Regions from separate parts of the Enterobacter sp. PL_is514 genome, predicted to be linked through region 2. Evidence: predicted binding sites of a transcription regulator. Region 2 holds the regulator's gene; each other region holds the start of a gene.
What was found. Region 2 encodes PurR, which represses purine synthesis genes. Its sites were predicted from a motif close to CANGCAAACGTTTGCNTG; they were not measured.

Region 1 (4,235 bases), on a different contig from region 2:
GCGCTGCCGCCCATCCCAAAGCAAAGCTGCGGATCCCCGTAGCCCTGCTCAATCAGCGCATCGCAGACGTCGAGGTAGTCATTGAAGGTATTTTTCTTTTTCAGGAATTTCCCGTCTTCATACCAGTGCTGCCCCAGTTCACCGCCACCGCGAATATGGGCGATGGCAAAAACAAAGCCGCGATCGAGCAGGCTTAACCGGCTGCTGCTGAAATCGGCGTCCATGCTTGAGCCATACGAGCCGTAACCGTACACCAGGATCGGGTTTTTGCCTTTCTGGAAGTGGGCTTTGTGATAGACGAGCGAGACGGGGACCTCGACGCCATCCCGGGCGGTGACCCACAGGTGCTCGCTGCGGTAGTTTTCAGACTCAAACCCTTTGACCTCGGTCTGTTTAATCACCTGACGCTGCCCGGTATCCATATCCAGCTCAAACAGGGTGTCCGGCGTGGTCATCGATGAGTAGCCGTAGCGCAGCCGCGAGGATTCAGGTTCAGGGTTGAAACCAATCCACGTCACATAGGCCGGGTCGTCGAACGCGATCCCCACCACTTCCCGCGTTTTACGGTTGATTTGCCGGATACTGGTCAGCCCTCGCTGACGCTCTTCCACCACCAGCCAGTCGGTAAACAGGGTGAACCCTTCAAGCATTACCTGATCCCGCGCGGGGATAAGCACCTCCCATTTGCGCTCATCGCGCACTTTGGTTTTATAGAGACCAAAGTTTTTACCCTCGCGATTAGAGCGCAAATAAAAGCTGTGCTGAAAGTGATCCAGGCTGTACTCGTGATCCTTGCGGCGCGGCAGGAAACAGAGCGGCTGGGCGTCGGGCAGTTCGGCATCCAGCAGCAGAACTTCCGAGGTCGTCGCGCTGGCCAGGAAGATAATCACATAGTGGCGCGAGGAGGTTTTATGCAGGCTGACATAGAACGTTTCGTCTTTCTCTTCATAGACCAGCTCGTCGTCAGCGGAGTCCGTTCCCACGGTGTGTCGCCACACCTGATAAGGCAGCAGCGTCGAGGCGTGCTTTTTGACGTAGTAAACCGTCTCGGAATCATTCGCCCAGACAAAATCCGGGGAGACGTTTTCCAGCATTTCCGGATACCAGTTGCCGGTGTCCAGATTGCGAAAACGCAGGCCGTACTGGCGACGGGAGAGATAATCCTCCGCCAGCGCCATCACCGCGTTATCCGGCGAAATGGACATGCCGCCCAGGGTATAAAATTCGCTGTGGGCGGCGCGCTGGTTGGCATCCAGCAAAATATCCCACTCATCCCATTCGGCGCTTAATACCGACTGACGCTGGTAGATGGGATACTCATTGCCGGGCTCGTAAATATGGCGATAGCGATAGCCGTTTTTGGTCCAGGGCGCAGAGATATCGCGCTGAGGAATACGCTGCACCATCTCATTCAGCAGCTGGTCCTGAAGCGTCTGCTGGCTGGACATGACCTTGCGGCCATAGTCGTTTTCCTCGTGCAGGTAGTCGAGTACCTCTGGCCGGGAGCGCGAATCGTCCCGCAGCCAGTAATAGTTGTCTATGCGCGTATCGCCATGCGTGGTGATCGCATAAGGAGTACGTCGGGCTTTCGGTGGCATGTCATCATTCTTTTAAGTTTACACCCTATAAGGTTGGCAAAACCCACGCATGATGCAAGCGAAACAGCGTCGCGACGGCGGAGGCTATCCCTGTAACGCCTGTTTTTGTTCGCGGATATCCCGCTCAATGCCCTCGCGCACGTCCTGAGGGATCTTTAACGCATCGCCCAGGGCGTTAAGGTAGCTCCGCTCCATAAAGTGATCGATATCGATGGCGGCACAGCTGAGGAAATAGAGCTCCAGCGCCTCTTCCTCATTTTTCACACTTTGCGCAAGACGCTGCGGCTCAAGCGGCTGTTCGATAGCCTGCGCCACCAGCGCTCTGCCCTTCTCTTCAACGCCGGCTTCACGCAGCTGCTGCTCGATCGCCGATCGTTCTTTGTCGTCAATATGCCCGTCACTTTTCGCGGCAAAAACCAGAGCAAGAATGAGCCGTTCGGTACGCAGATCCAGCGGCGAGGTGTGCTCGCCATAATGCGGTTCATCGCTGTGCGCGGTCCGTACCCGGTCCTTGTACTTATTCCACAGCACGGTGCCCGCGATGGCGCCGCCGCCGGCCAGCAGCGCGCCGGTGCCATATTTTGCCAGCAGCTTGCGTGAGGATTTATTCGCGACCAGCAGGCCTGCCAGCCCGCCGAGCGCTCCGGGTACCAGCAGTTTGCTGAGGTCCCGTTCGCCAGATGATGTTTTCTGCCCTAACAGGGATTGCAATTGATTTAACCAGCCAGACATGATTTCCCTCACTTAACGGTGAACATGTTCCACAGCGTAAGCGAGCGGGCGTCAGGAAATGTCTGGTCGGGCTAAAGAAGCGCAAATTTCTGCCCTCGCGTTTATCCCTGCGCAAGACAGACGCAAACGTTTTCGTTTATACTGCGCGCAACTTTTTTAGGGGGATTGTTATGATTCGTTTAGGAACTGCGCTGCGACCTGCGGCGACGCGAGTGATGCTGTTGGGATCGGGCGAGCTGGGAAAAGAGGTCGCCATTGAGTGCCAACGTTTAGGTGTGGAAGTCATCGCCGTAGACCGTTACGCCGACGCACCCGCCATGCACGTCGCCCATCGTTCTTATGTGATTAACATGCTGGATGGCGATGCCCTTCGCGAACTGATTACGCGCGAGAAGCCCGATTTCGTTGTACCGGAAATTGAAGCGATTGCCACCGATACGCTGATCGCCCTGGAGCAGGAAGGCCAGCGCGTGGTGCCCTGCGCGAAAGCCGCAAAGCTGACCATGAACCGCGAAGGCATTCGTCGCCTGGCGGCAGAAGAGCTGGGATTGCCCACCTCGAGCTACCGTTTTGCGGGCGATAAAGTCGCGTTCCTGCAGGCCGTAGAGGAGATTGGCTACCCGTGTATCGTTAAGCCGGTGATGAGCTCCTCCGGTAAAGGGCAGAGCTTCATTCGCGATAGCAGCACGCTCGATAAGGCGTGGGATTACGCCCAGCAGGGTGGCCGCGCCGGCGCCGGTCGCGTCATCGTTGAAGGCGTCGTGAAGTTTGATTTCGAGATCACCCTGCTGACCGTCAGCGCCGTTGACGGCGTCCATTTCTGCGATCCGATTGGCCACCGTCAGGAAGATGGCGATTACCGCGAATCCTGGCAGCCGCAGCAGATGAGCGCCCTGGCGCTGGAGCGTGCGCAGGCGATCGCCCGTAAAACCGTCCTCGCGCTGGGCGGCTATGGCCTGTTCGGCGTAGAGCTGTTTGTGTGCGGCGACGAGGTGATTTTCAGCGAAGTCTCCCCTCGCCCGCATGACACCGGCATGGTCACGCTGATTTCGCAGGATCTTTCCGAGTTCGCCCTGCACGTGCGCGCCTTCCTCGGCCTGCCCGTCGGGGGTATCCGTCAGTACGGCCCGGCCGCCTCGGCGGTCATCCTGCCGCAGTTAACCAGCCAGAACGTTACGTTTGATAACGTCGACGCGGCAGTGGGTGCCGGGTTGCAGGTACGTTTGTTCGGCAAGCCGGAGATCGACGGTACCCGTCGTCTTGGCGTGGCATTAGCCACCGGGGATAATATTGACGACGCGGTGGCGAGAGCGAAAGCGGCCGCAGCAAGCGTTAAGGTAGAGGGATAAAAAAAACGGGCCGAAAGGCCCGTTTTTCATGCGGCGAATGGCTTACTGCTTCGCGCCTTCCACCGCTTCGCGAGCCAGTTTTGTGATGCGATCCCAGTCGCCCGCTTCCAGCGCATCCGCCGGAACCAGCCATGAGCCACCGATGCACAGCACGCTTTTCAGCGCCAGGTAGTCACGGTAGTTGGCAGGAGAGATACCCCCCGTCGGGCAGAAGCGTACCTGAGAGAAGGGACCCGCAATCGCCTGCAGCGCTTTAGTGCCGCCGTTCGCTTCAGCCGGGAAGAATTTGAACTCTTTCAGACCGTAGTCCATGCCCAGCATCAGTTCAGAGACGGTGCTGATGCCCGGGATCAGCGGAATGGTGCCTTCGGTCGCGGCTTTCAGCAGCGACTCGGTCAGGCCCGGGCTGATGGCAAACTGCGCGCCCGCTTCGGTCACTTCAGCCAGCTGTTTTACGTTCGTCACGGTACCCGCACCGATGATGGCGTCCGGCACTTCTTTAGCAATCGCGCGAATGGCATCCATCGCGCAGGCGGTACGCAGGGTCACTTCCAGA
Region 2 (4,235 bases):
CCACGCCCAGCCCGGCCGTTGCCAGGAAGGACATCCGCCAGCCGATCGCTTCCCCCAGCCAGGTTGCCGCAGGCACCCCGCCGATGTTGGCAATCGTTAGCCCCATAAACATGGTTGCTACGGCGCTGGCCTGCTTATGTTTTGGCACCACGCTGGCAGCCACGACCGATCCCAGCCCGAAGAACGCGCCGTGGTTAAGGCTGGTCAGAATACGAGACAGCATCAGCGTGGTGTAGTCCGGCGAAATGGCCGAAAGCACGTTACCCAGGGTGAAAATCGCCATCAGGAAAATCAGCGCATTGCGGCGCGCGCGGTGCGAAAGGAGAAGCGTCATCAGCGGCGCCCCCACCATCACGCCGATAGCATAGGCGCTGATTAACATCCCTGCCGCAGGGATCGAGACGTCCACGCCGCGGGCGATGACGGGCAGTAACCCCATCGGGGAGAATTCAGTGGTGCCAATCCCAAAAGCGCCAATCGCCAGGGCCAGCAGGGGAAAATTGATTTTCATGCGTCAACTCCGGATGCCGTGTCATGTGGTGACACAGAACAAAGAAGCGGAAAGCATGACATCAATCACAAAAAATGAGAAGTTAACAAAATGGCAAAAGATTTTTGCCAGAGAAGTAACAATCGGGTCGATCGGGAGGGAGAAGGCTCTCCCTCCGCGTAAATCAGTGCAGCGCAGCCGTCAGACCGGCCGCGACAATCAGAGCCAGCACAATAACGGTGGTGAACAGCGAAAACTTCAGATCGGAACTCATCAATTTTTCTCCTTTTAATCCCCCCACGAAAAGTGAGCCTGCTCATTTTTGCATAATTTACGTCAAAAATCTTCCTGGATTTAGGCTGATAAACACTTTACCTCTTCCCCTTTTCATCAAGATAGGACAAAATTCCACGCTAAATTTATTAGCGTACCGGCCATTGACCCCCTCCTGACGTCCCGTGTCGTTTTCCCGGCGTGCCGCAATTCAAGATTGCGTGATAAGGGTGAGAGAAGGCAAACGTTTACCTTCAAGTTTTTCAGGAGTTTAGGATATGGTCTGGAGTGACATTTAATGGCAACAATTAAAGACGTAGCAAAACGCGCAAACGTTTCCACTACAACCGTATCACATGTAATTAACAAAACCCGCTTCGTGGCGGAAGAGACGCGCAACGCCGTCTGGGCAGCGATCAAAGAGCTGCACTATTCGCCAAGTGCGGTTGCGCGCAGCCTCAAGGTTAATCACACCAAATCCATTGGATTGCTGGCCACCAGCAGTGAAGCGGCCTATTTTGCCGAGATCATTGAAGCGGTAGAGAAGAACTGCTTCCAGAAAGGCTATACCCTGATTCTGGGCAACGCATGGAACAGCATAGAAAAACAGCGTGCCTACCTGTCGATGATGGCGCAAAAGCGCGTTGATGGCCTGCTGGTAATGTGTTCCGAGTACCCGGAATCCGTACTGTCGATGCTCGAAGAGTATCGCCATATTCCCATGGTGGTCATGGACTGGGGCGAAGCGCGCGCGGATTTCACTGATTCCGTTATCGATAATGCCTTTGAAGGCGGCTATATGGCCGGTCGTTATCTGATCGAACGCGGTCACCGCGAGATTGGCGTGATCCCCGGTCCGCTGGAGCGCAACACCGGCGCGGGCCGTCTGGCCGGTTTTATGAAAGCGATGGAAGAAGCGCTGATCAACGTGCCGGAAAACTGGATTGTGCAGGGCGACTTTGAGCCGGAGTCGGGCTACCGCGCAATGCAGCAGATCGTCTCCCAGCCACACCGTCCGACCGCCGTTTTCTGCGGGGGTGACATCATGGCTATGGGCGCGCTCTGCGCTGCCGACGAGCTGGGTCTGCGCGTACCGCAGGATATTTCCGTGATCGGGTATGACAACGTGCGTAACGCGCGTTTCTTCACGCCAGCGTTGACCACCATTCACCAGCCGAAAGATTCGCTGGGCGAAACGGCCTTCAATATGCTGATGGACAGGATCGTCAACAAACGTGAAGAGTCGCAGTCCATTGAAGTTCACCCGCGTCTTATCGAACGCCGTTCCGTTGCGGACGGTCCGTTCCGCGACTACCGTCGTTAATCGCTTTACGGGGCCAGCTATGCTGGCTCCCGTAACCATTCCCGGTTTAGCGTTTCGCTGTCTCCCAGATAATCCAGCAGCCAGGCCATCGCAGGCGAGACATCACTTTGCTGCCAGGTCAGGCAGCAGGCCGCATCCGGGAACGGATTCTCCAGCGTCAGCTCAACCCACTCTCCGGTATCGATGCGCGGACGCGCGAAATGAACGGGCACCATCGCGACGCACAGTCCGGCGCTGAGGCACGTCGCCGACGATTCCCAGTCAGGGGCCACCACCCGCCGCTGGTTGTCCAGAAGCCAGGTGATACGCTTCGGCAATGAACGGGAGGTATCCTCCAGCACCAGCGACGGCCAGTTGCGCAGCGTATCATCGCTGAGCGGCCCCTCCATCACCGCCAGCGGATGATCGCTTGCCACCACGCACTTCCAGCTCAGCATGCCCATATCGCGAAAGGCGTAACGTCCCCCGACCGGGATCGCCTGCGTGGCCCCGATTGCCATCTCTGCCCTGCCGTCCGCCAGCGCATCCCAGACGCCGTTGAACACCTCCTGCGAGACCCGCAGCTCGACATCTGAAAAATGACGATAGAAATCGACGATCATCTGCCGGGTACGTTCCGGCTTAACGATGTTATCCACCGCGATGGAAAGATGCCCCCGCCAGCCGTTAGCGATCTGCTGACACTGTTCGCGGGTGATCTGCATTTTTTTGATAACAGAACGCCCTTCCTTCAAAAACCACGCCCCTGCGGGCGTTAATTCCACATCACGATGGCGCCGCTCAAACAGCGGAACCGCCAGCCACTCCTCCAGCTGACGCACCGTGTAGCTGATGGCCGAAGGGACGCGGTGCAGCTCCTGCGCTGCACCGCTAAAGCTGCCGTTACGTGCAACAGCATCGACCACTTCAAGAGAATAATCTGACCACATTTTCTGCCTGCAAAAAATTTGAATGCACCCGCCAAATATTAGCGTTTCACAAGCCGCTTTGCACTCCCTACACTCTCCGCCAACGTACACCTGCCTCCTCAGGAGAATAAGAGAATGCAACCCAGGAAAGGATTTTTAGTCTGGCTCGGCGGCTTAAGCGTGCTGGGCTTTTTGGCCACCGACATGTACCTGCCCGCGTTTGCCGCGATGCAGGAAGACCTGCAAACCCCTGCGGCGGCCATCAGCGCCAGCCTGAGCCTGTTCCTTGCCGGTTTCGCTTTCGCGCAGCTGCTGTGGGGACCGCTCTCGGATCGCTTTGGTCGTAAACCGGTACTGCTGCTGGGTCTGGCCATTTTTGCCGTGGGCTGCCTGGGGATGCTGTGGGTGCGCGATGCCACCTGGCTGCTGGTGCTGCGCTTTATTCAGGCCGTGGGCGTCTGTGCTGCGGCGGTGACCTGGCAGGCGCTGGTGACCGACTACTATCCGGCTAACCGCACAAACCGTATTTTCGCCACCATTATGCCGCTGGTGGGTCTTTCCCCTGCCCTGGCTCCGCTGCTGGGCAGCTGGATCCTCGCGCACTTTGACTGGCAGGCCATTTTTGCCACGCTGTTTGCCATCACGCTGGTACTGATGCTGCCGGCGTTTGCCCTTAAGCCCGCGCATAAAAAAGAGGCGCATGCGGATGCGAAGCCGATTACCTTCACCTCCCTGCTGAGCGCCAAAGCGTATCGCGGCAATGTCCTGATTTACGCCGCCTGTTCGGCCAGCTTCTTCGCGTGGCTTACCGGCTCGCCGTTCATTCTGCACGATATGGGCTACAGCCCGGCGGCCATCGGTTTGAGCTATGTTCCGCAGACTATCGCCTTCCTGGTGGGCGGGTACGGCTGTCGCGCGGCGCTGCAAAAATGGGAAGGTCAGCAAATGCTGCCATGGCTGCTGGTGCTGTATGCGCTGAGCGTCATCGGCACCTGGGCCGTCGGGTTTATTCCGGGCGCGGGCCTGGCTGAAATTTTGATCCCCTTCTGCGTGATGGCCGTGGCGAACGGGGCGATTTACCCGATTGTTGTAGCCCAAGCGTTGCGTCCGTTCCCGCAGGCGACAGGCCGCGCCGCCGCGCTGCAAAATACCCTGCAGCTGGGTCTGTGCTTCCTGGCAAGTCTGGTGGTCTCGGCGCTGATTGCGACGCCACTGTTAACCACCACCAGCGTGATGCTGG
Region 3 (4,235 bases), on a different contig from region 2:
CTGCGCTGGGGCTGGCGGGCGTGGCGCTGTTCGTCGGCGGAGCCCTGGTCTGGAATCGTCACGCTGAAAGGCAACAGCAATTGCAATAATTATCGTCGTGAATACTGGATTATGTGCGCCGCCTCACGCACAATGAGCGCATACTTTTGCCACAACGAGGGCAAAAGACGCCACACCTGCAGGAGAACAAAATGTCATCACTCAGTAAAGAAGCTGCCCTGGTCCACGAAGCCCTGGTTGCGCGCGGTCTTGAAACGCCACTGCGTCCGCCCGTACAGGATTTGGACAATGAAACCCGCAAGCGTCTGATTGCCGGTCATATGACCGATATCATGGAGCTGCTGAATCTCGATCTGAGTGACGACAGTCTGATGGAGACGCCGCACCGCATCGCGAAAATGTACGTCGACGAAATTTTCTCGGGTCTGGATTACGCCAACTTCCCGAAAATCACCGTCATTGAAAACAAGATGAAAGTGGATGAGATGGTGACGGTCCGCGATATCACGCTGACCAGCACCTGCGAACACCATTTCGTGACCATCGACGGTAAAGCGACCGTGGCGTATATCCCCAAAGATACGGTGATTGGCCTGTCGAAGATCAACCGCATCGTGCAGTTCTTCGCTCAGCGTCCGCAGGTGCAGGAGCGTCTGACCCAGCAGATCCTGACCGCGCTGCAAACGCTGCTGGGCACCAATAACGTGGCCGTCTCTATCGATGCGGTTCACTACTGCGTGAAAGCGCGTGGCGTGCGCGATGCAACCAGTGCGACCACCACAACCTCGCTGGGCGGTCTGTTTAAATCAAGCCAGAATACCCGCCAGGAGTTCCTGCGCGCCGTACGTCACCACAACTAAGTCTTACAGGGCAGGGACCATGGAGCGAAACGTCACGCTCGATTTTGTTCGCGGCGTCGCCATTCTCGGTATCCTGCTGCTTAATATCACCGCCTTCGGTTTGCCGAAGGCGGCTTATCTCAATCCTGCCTGGTATGGCGACATCACGCGCAGTGATGCATGGACGTGGGCGATCCTCGATCTCTTCGCGCAGGTCAAATTCCTCACGCTCTTTGCCTTGCTGTTTGGCGCAGGCCTGCAGCTTCTCCTCAAACGCGGTACGCGCTGGATCCAGTCGCGCCTGACGCTGCTGGTTATCCTCGGCTTTATTCACGGCCTGTTCTTCTGGGACGGCGATATTCTTCTCGCGTATGGGTTAGTCGGGCTCATCTGCTGGCGTCTGATTCGCGATGCGCACAGCGTTAAAAGCCTGTTTAACACCGGCGTGATGCTCTATGTCATGGGGCTTGCTGTACTGCTGCTGCTGGGGATGATCTCCGGAGAGGCGACTAACCGTGCCTGGATCCCGGATGCCGCTAACCTGCAGTACGAGCAGTTCTGGAAGCTGAAAGGCGGTACGGAAGCAATAAGCAACCGCGCGGATATGCTGGGGGACAACCTCCTTGCGCTGGGGGCGCAATACGGCTGGCAGCTGGCGGGCATGATGATGATGGGCGCGTCACTGATGCGCACCGGCTGGCTGAAAGGCGAATTCAGCCTGCGTCACTATCGGCGAACGGGTGTGGGGCTGGTGCTGCTGGGCGTGCTGATTAACCTCCCGGCGGTCATTACGCAGTGGCACATCCACTGGGATTACCGCTGGTGCGCGTTCCTGCTCCAGGTGCCGCGCGAACTGAGCGCACCGTTCCAGACCATCGGCTACGCGGCGCTGATCTATGGCTTCTGGCCAACGCTTTCCCGCCTGTGGATCGTCAGCGCTATCGCCTGCGTGGGCCGCATGGCGTTGAGCAACTACCTCCTGCAAACGCTTCTCTGCACCACGCTTTTCTATCGCTTTGGCCTGTTTATGAAATTCGACCGCCTCACGCTGCTGGCGTTTGTTATCCCGGTCTGGGTGGTTAACCTGGCGTTTTCTGTTCTCTGGCTACGTTATTTCCGCCAGGGACCGCTGGAGTGGGTGTGGCGTCAGTTAACCGCACATGCTTCAGGGGTATCATTGAAAAACACATCCAGATAACGATCTGGATCACAATCATTAACAAAACGGATGTAAGCGTTTTCATGAGTGTGAGCTTCTTCACGTAGTCCCCTTTCTCTCGCTGCCAAAATAGCCACCTTGCTAAACACAGGGGGTGTCTGTGAGTTGCTGCAATCCTTTGAAGGATGGTGAATATGATCACCATTCGTGACGTCGCCCGTCAGGCGGGCGTTTCTGTGGCCACCGTCTCGCGCGTGCTGAACAACAGCGCGCTGGTCAGCCCTGAAACCCGTGAAACCGTAATGAAAGCCGTGACCCAGCTCGGGTACCGGCCAAATGCCAATGCGCAGGCGCTTGCGACGCAGGTCAGCGACACCATCGGCGTGGTGGTGATGGATGTCTCAGATGCCTTTTTCGGCGCACTGGTGAAAGCGGTCGACGTGGTCGCCCAGCAGCATCAGAAATACGTCCTGATCGGCAACAGCTATCATGAGGCGGAAAAAGAGCGCCATGCCATCGAAGTGCTGATTCGCCAGCGCTGTAACGCCTTGATTGTCCACTCAAAAGCCTTGAGCGATGAAGAGCTAACCGGCTTTATGGATCAGATCCCGGGCATGGTGCTGATTAACCGTATCGTCCCCGGCTATGCCCATCGCTGCGTCGGGCTGGATAACGTCAGCGGCGCCATGATGGCCACGAAAATGCTCATTAACAACGGGCATCAGCGGATTGGCTATCTGGCCTCCAGCCATCAGATTGAAGATGACGACCTGCGGCGCGAGGGGTGGCAAAACGCCCTGAAAGAGCACGGCATGATGCCATCCGAAAGCTGGGTGGGAACCGGTACGCCGGACATGCAGGGCGGTGAAGCGGCGATGGTCGAGCTGCTGGGCCGCAACCTGCAGCTGTCTGCGGTGTTTGCCTATAACGACAGCATGGCGGCAGGGGCCCTGACGGCGCTGAAAGACAACGGCATTGCGGTGCCACAGCATTTATCACTCATTGGCTTTGATGATATTCCGATTGCCCGTTACACCGACCCGCAGCTGACAACGGTGCGCTACCCCATTGCCTCTATGGCGAAACTGGCGACTGAGCTGGCGTTACAGGGGGCGGCAGGGCTGCTGGATCCGGGCGCAACGCACTGTTTCATGCCGACTTTAGTGCGTCGCCACTCCGTCGCGGCCAGGCAAACTGTGGTTCCGATCACTAACTGATTACATGAGGTGATGTAACCGTTTTCAATCTGTGAGTAAATTCACAGTATCTTAACAAGGCGCTGACTATGATGTCAGCGTTTTAGGAGCTGAAACGCTATGTAACGGTGATTATTCACTTTCACTATAGCCAATGTGCTGCAAACAACGAATAAAACGCATTTCTGGAGCGTTACCGAACACGGAAGATAGAAATTTTATAAGTGAACTTCGGCTGTCAGTAACGTTTTATTAACACCTGCCCGCCGATCGTTATTCACAAGAACTACCCTGCATAAAAAAACCGGAGATACCATGAATAAGAAGGTGTTGACCCTGTCTGCTGTAATGGCAAGCATGCTTTTTGGTGCAGCAGCGCACGCTGCGGATACCCGTATTGGTGTGACCATCTATAAATACGACGACAACTTCATGTCTGTTGTGCGTAAAGCGATTGAGAAAGATGCGAAAGCAGCGCCAGACGTTCAGCTGCTGATGAACGACTCCCAGAACGACCAGTCCAAACAGAACGATCAGATCGACGTTCTGCTGGCGAAAGGCGTGAAAGCCCTGGCCATCAACCTGGTTGACCCGGCTGCAGCAGGCACGGTTATTGAAAAAGCGCGCGGCCAGAACGTGCCGATCGTCTTCTTCAACAAAGAACCTTCCCGTAAGGCGCTGGATAGCTACGATAAAGCGTATTACGTCGGTACCGACTCCAAAGAGTCCGGTATTATTCAGGGCGATCTGATCGCCAAACACTGGGCGGCGAACCCGAACTGGGACCTGAACAAAGACGGTCAGATTCAGTTCGTGCTGCTGAAAGGCGAACCAGGCCACCCGGATGCTGAAGCCCGTACCACTTACGTTATCAAAGAGCTGAACGACAAGGGTCTGAAAACCCAGCAGCTGGCGTTAGATACCGCGATGTGGGATACCGCTCAGGCGAAAGATAAGATGGACGCGTGGCTGTCCGGCCCTAACGCGAACAAAATCGAAGTGGTTATCGCCAACAACGATGCGATGGCAATGGGTGCGGTA
Region 4 (4,235 bases), on a different contig from region 2:
CCGCCAGACGCCAGGCATCACGCTCATGCACCAGACGAACGACCAGCCTGTCCGTTGTCAGACGCACTTTTGGCACATTACTGCGATAGCCAAACATCGTTACCACTCCTTCCCGTCACTTCAGCTTACCCATTAGCTTTACTATACCTGCGCCTGCGCCGTCTGTGAAAACAGTGACATACCATTTTCACCTCTTTTCACACTTTTCGATGAGAACTCTCTATCAAAGCACCCTTTTGATAAAAAAATATTGTCGCGTTCAGGGGTGGGAAAAAACGCGGCGACACCGCAGAATGTTAGCGTGCTCACCATCTTATTTTCCCTGGAGGGAAAATGTCCCGCGTATCACAGGCCAGGAGCCTGGGTAAATATTTCCTGCTCGTCGATAACATGCTGGTCGTGCTCGGCTTTTTTGTCGTTTTCCCGCTGATATCGATTCGCTTTGTCGATCAAATGGGCTGGGCGGCGTTAATGGTCGGCATTGCCCTGGGGTTACGCCAGTTTGTCCAGCAGGGCCTGGGGGTCTTTGGTGGGGCCATTGCCGACCGCTTTGGCGCTAAACCGATGATCGTGACCGGTATGCTGCTGCGCGCGGCAGGCTTTGCCACAATGGCGGTCGCTCAGGAGCCCTGGCTGCTCTGGTTCTCCTGTTTCCTCTCCGGTATCGGGGGCACGCTGTTCGATCCGCCACGCACCGCGCTGGTGGTGAAGCTTATTCGCCCGCAGCACCGCGGCCGCTTCTTCTCGATTCTGATGATGCAGGACAGCGCCGGGGCGGTTGTTGGCGCCCTGCTGGGAAGCTGGCTGCTGCAGTACGACTTCCGTCTGGTCTGCGCGGCTGGGGCGGTGCTCTTTATTCTGTGCGCGCTGTTTAATGGCCTGTTCCTGCCCGCCTGGAAACTGTCGACGGTCAAAGCACCTGTCCGGGAAGGGCTTGGCCGCGTCCTGCGCGACAAACGTTTTGTCACCTATGTGCTGACATTGACGGGCTACTACATGCTGGCTGTGCAGGTCATGCTGATGCTGCCGATCATGGTTAACGACATTGCTGGCACGCCTGCTGCCGTTAAATGGATGTACGCCATCGAAGCCTGCCTGTCGTTAACGCTGCTTTATCCGATTGCCCGCTGGAGCGAACGGCGTTTTCGTCTGGAGCATCGCCTGATGGCCGGGCTGTTCCTGATGACGCTGAGCATGATGCCGATCGGGCTGGTGAACTCTCTCCAGCAGCTGTTTACCCTGATTTGCACCTTCTATATAGGGTCGATCATCGCCGAGCCTGCCCGTGAAACGCTGAGCGCCTCCCTTGCGGATGCGCGTGCGCGCGGCAGCTATATGGGTTTCAGCCGGCTGGGGCTGGCGCTTGGTGGCGCATTAGGTTACGCCGGAGGCGGCTGGTTGTTTGATGCCGGCAAAGCGTTAAACCAGCCCGAACTCCCGTGGATGATGCTCGGCGTGGTGGGCTTTATGACGCTCCTTGCCCTGTGGTGGCAGTTCAGCCAGAAACGCAGCGCGAGCGGCATGCTCGAGCCTGGCGCGTAGGCTTTCCCTCGGGCGGGAGTCCCTCCCGCCCCACTTCTCAGTTTTTTCTGCTGGTTTCTGCCCATTCCCGCTGACATACTGGCGTAACAGGACAGAAGCGCCGATTTTTCGTTGAGGAACACTATGAAGAAAATTGTCTTTGCCGCTGCATTAGTTGTCAGCGGTCTGCTGGTTGGCTGTAACCAGCTCACGCAATATACCGTCAGTGAACAGGAAATTAATCAGGCGCTGGAAAAACATAACAATTTCTCGAAAGACATTGGCGTGCCGGGGCTGGCGGACGCGCATATCGTGCTCACGAATCTGACCAGCCAGATCGGACGTGAAGAGCCAAACAAAGTCACCCTGGCCGGTGACGCGGATCTTGATATGTCCTCCCTCTTTGGCAATCAGAAAGCCAACATCAAGCTCAAGCTGAAGGCACTTCCCGTTTTCAACAAAGAGAAAGGGGCGATTTTCCTCCAGGAGATGGAAGTCGTCGATGCGCAGGTGTCGCCGGACAAGATGGCGCCGGTTCTGCAAACCCTGATGCCCTATCTCAACCAGTCGCTGCGTAATTATTTCAACCAGCAGCCCGCGTACGTCTTAAGCGAAGATAAAAGCAAGGGCGAAGCCCTGGCGAAAAAATACGCAAAAGGAATAGAGGTTAAGCCGGGTGAAATCATCATTCCTTTCACCGATTAACCTGAAGGGCGCTGCGGCGCCCTTTTTTTTACGGAAAAGTGTGCAAACGAAAACGTTTCCGCTTATGATTTGTGTCCGGCAAAAACAGCCATCCTTATGACTGATTCCTGACAAGCCGGAGCTTCCATGACTGCACAACCCCAGGTTCTTAAAATCCGCCGCCCTGACGACTGGCATATCCATCTGCGTGATGGCGATATGCTGAAAACCGTCGTGCCTTATACCAGCGAAATTTATGGCCGCGCGATTGTCATGCCTAACCTGGTTCCACCAGTCACCACCGTCGATGCCGCGATAGCCTATCGCCAGCGCATCCTGGATGCCGTGCCTGCGGGACACGATTTTACCCCGTTGATGACCTGCTATCTGACCGACTCGCTGGACCCTAACGAAGTGGAGCGTGGGTTTAACGAAGGCGTATTTACGGCGGCGAAACTCTATCCGGCAAATGCCACCACCAACTCCAGCCACGGCGTCACCAGCATTGATGCCATCATGCCGGTTCTGGAGCGCATGCAGAAACTGGGCATGCCGCTGCTGGTCCATGGTGAAGTCACGCATGCCGAGATTGACATCTTCGACCGTGAAGCCCGGTTTATCGAGACCGTGATGGAGCCTCTGCGCCAGCGCCTGCCCGCGCTTAAAGTGGTCTTTGAGCATATCACCACCAAAGACGCGGCAGAGTACGTGCGCGACGGCAACGATCTTATCGCCGCCACCATTACGCCGCAGCACCTGATGTTTAACCGTAACCACATGCTGGTGGGCGGGGTGCGCCCTCACCTGTACTGCCTGCCGATTCTCAAGCGCAACATCCACCAGCAGGCGCTGCGCGAGCTGGTTGCCAGCGGGTTCTCCCGCGCGTTCCTCGGCACCGACTCCGCGCCTCACGCCCGCCACCGTAAAGAGGCAAGCTGCGGCTGCGCAGGCTGCTTCAACGCCCCAACGGCGCTTGCCAGCTACGCGACCGTATTTGAAGAGATGAACGCGCTGGAACATTTCGAAGCGTTCTGCTCCCTTAACGGCCCGCGCTTCTACGGCCTGCCGGTCAACGACAGCTTCATCGAACTGGAGCGTAAAGCGAGCCACGTTGAGGAGTCCATTGCGCTGACGGATGACACGCTGATCCCCTTCCTGGCGGGCGAAACCGTTAACTGGACGGTAAAACGTTAAAAAATCAATGCCCCTTGTTGTCAAACCGATAATATACCTGTATAAATAAACAGTATATTACACAGGGGGCATTTATGCGTATTGAAGTCACCATAGCCAAAACAACTGTTCTGCCTGCCGGCGCGCTTGATGCACTGGCAGGCGAATTATCCCGCCGTATTAACAACACCTTTCCCGACAACGCGGGTGCCGTAACGGTGCGTTACGCCGCGGCGAACAACCTCTCCGTCATTGGTGCGGCGAAAGAAGATAAAGATCGCATCAGCGAAATCCTGCAGGAAACGTGGGAAAGCGCAGACGACTGGTTTATCACAGATTAATACTGCTCCCTCATTGTGTTTTTTTGCCGGGTCGCCCCGGCTTTTTTTTGTCTAAAAATACGGTAAGTTCAAATTAATTCGGCATCTTCTTTAAGAATCGTGAACAAGATGGTGTTTTATTGTTCGAACAATCCTAAAAAGCAGAAAAATGTGTTGCCACCTGTTTATTTTTCCCTTCGGAACCCTTATTACTTGGTATACTAAAGATGCTTTCAGAAAAACATGCATTGAACCTCAAAGCCGTTGTCTTCTAACACGCATTAAGGGGGTTATAATGGAAAAGAATAGTGAAGTGATCCAGACCCATCCACTTGTTGGCTGGGATATCAGTACCGTAGATAGCTACGATGCGCTGATGCTGCGTTTGCACTACCAGACCCCGAATCAACTCAACCGTGAAGAAGCGGAAGTTGGACAGACGCTGTGGCTAACAACAGACGTCGCCCGTCAGTTTATTTCTATTTTAGAGGCAGGTATTGCAAAAATAGAATCTGGCGACTATCAGGAAAATGAGTA

Region 1: a site for PurR is predicted at 2,450-2,467, ahead of purT (formate-dependent phosphoribosylglycinamide formyltransferase). Genes of this name have one in related genera too.
Region 3: a site for PurR is predicted at 2,067-2,084, ahead of galS (HTH-type transcriptional regulator GalS). Genes of this name have one in related genera too.
Region 4: a site for PurR is predicted at 2,272-2,289, ahead of pyrC (dihydroorotase). Genes of this name have one in related genera too.

What each region holds. Positions count from the first base shown of each region.
Region 1 covers NZ_JBVPGN010000028.1:359,915-364,149, reverse strand. The annotation lists gene ptrB (oligopeptidase B) at 1-1,598, opposite strand, end outside; gene AC0TNG_RS07965 (tellurite resistance TerB family protein) at 1,683-2,330, opposite strand; gene purT (formate-dependent phosphoribosylglycinamide formyltransferase) at 2,501-3,679, shown strand; gene kdgA (bifunctional 4-hydroxy-2-oxoglutarate aldolase/2-dehydro-3-deoxy-phosphogluconate aldolase) at 3,722-4,235, opposite strand, start outside.
Region 2 covers NZ_JBVPGN010000034.1:145,771-150,005, reverse strand. The annotation lists gene AC0TNG_RS16345 (MFS transporter) at 1-511, opposite strand, end outside; gene cydH (cytochrome bd-I oxidase subunit CydH) at 675-764, opposite strand; gene purR (HTH-type transcriptional repressor PurR) at 1,062-2,087, shown strand; gene punR (DNA-binding transcriptional activator PunR) at 2,105-3,016, opposite strand; gene punC (purine nucleoside transporter PunC) at 3,131-4,235, shown strand, end outside.
Region 3 covers NZ_JBVPGN010000028.1:55,543-59,777, forward strand. The annotation lists gene AC0TNG_RS06530 (YbfB/YjiJ family MFS transporter) at 1-89, shown strand, start outside; gene folE (GTP cyclohydrolase I FolE) at 192-860, shown strand; gene yeiB (DUF418 domain-containing protein YeiB) at 880-2,037, shown strand; gene galS (HTH-type transcriptional regulator GalS) at 2,193-3,215, shown strand; gene mglB (galactose/glucose ABC transporter substrate-binding protein MglB) at 3,510-4,235, shown strand, end outside.
Region 4 covers NZ_JBVPGN010000036.1:648,892-653,126, reverse strand. The annotation lists gene rimJ (ribosomal protein S5-alanine N-acetyltransferase) at 1-97, opposite strand, end outside; gene mdtH (multidrug efflux MFS transporter MdtH) at 334-1,542, shown strand; gene AC0TNG_RS23465 (lipoprotein) at 1,666-2,226, shown strand; gene pyrC (dihydroorotase) at 2,353-3,399, shown strand; gene dinI (DNA damage-inducible protein I) at 3,474-3,719, shown strand; gene bssS (biofilm formation regulator BssS) at 3,994-4,235, shown strand, end outside.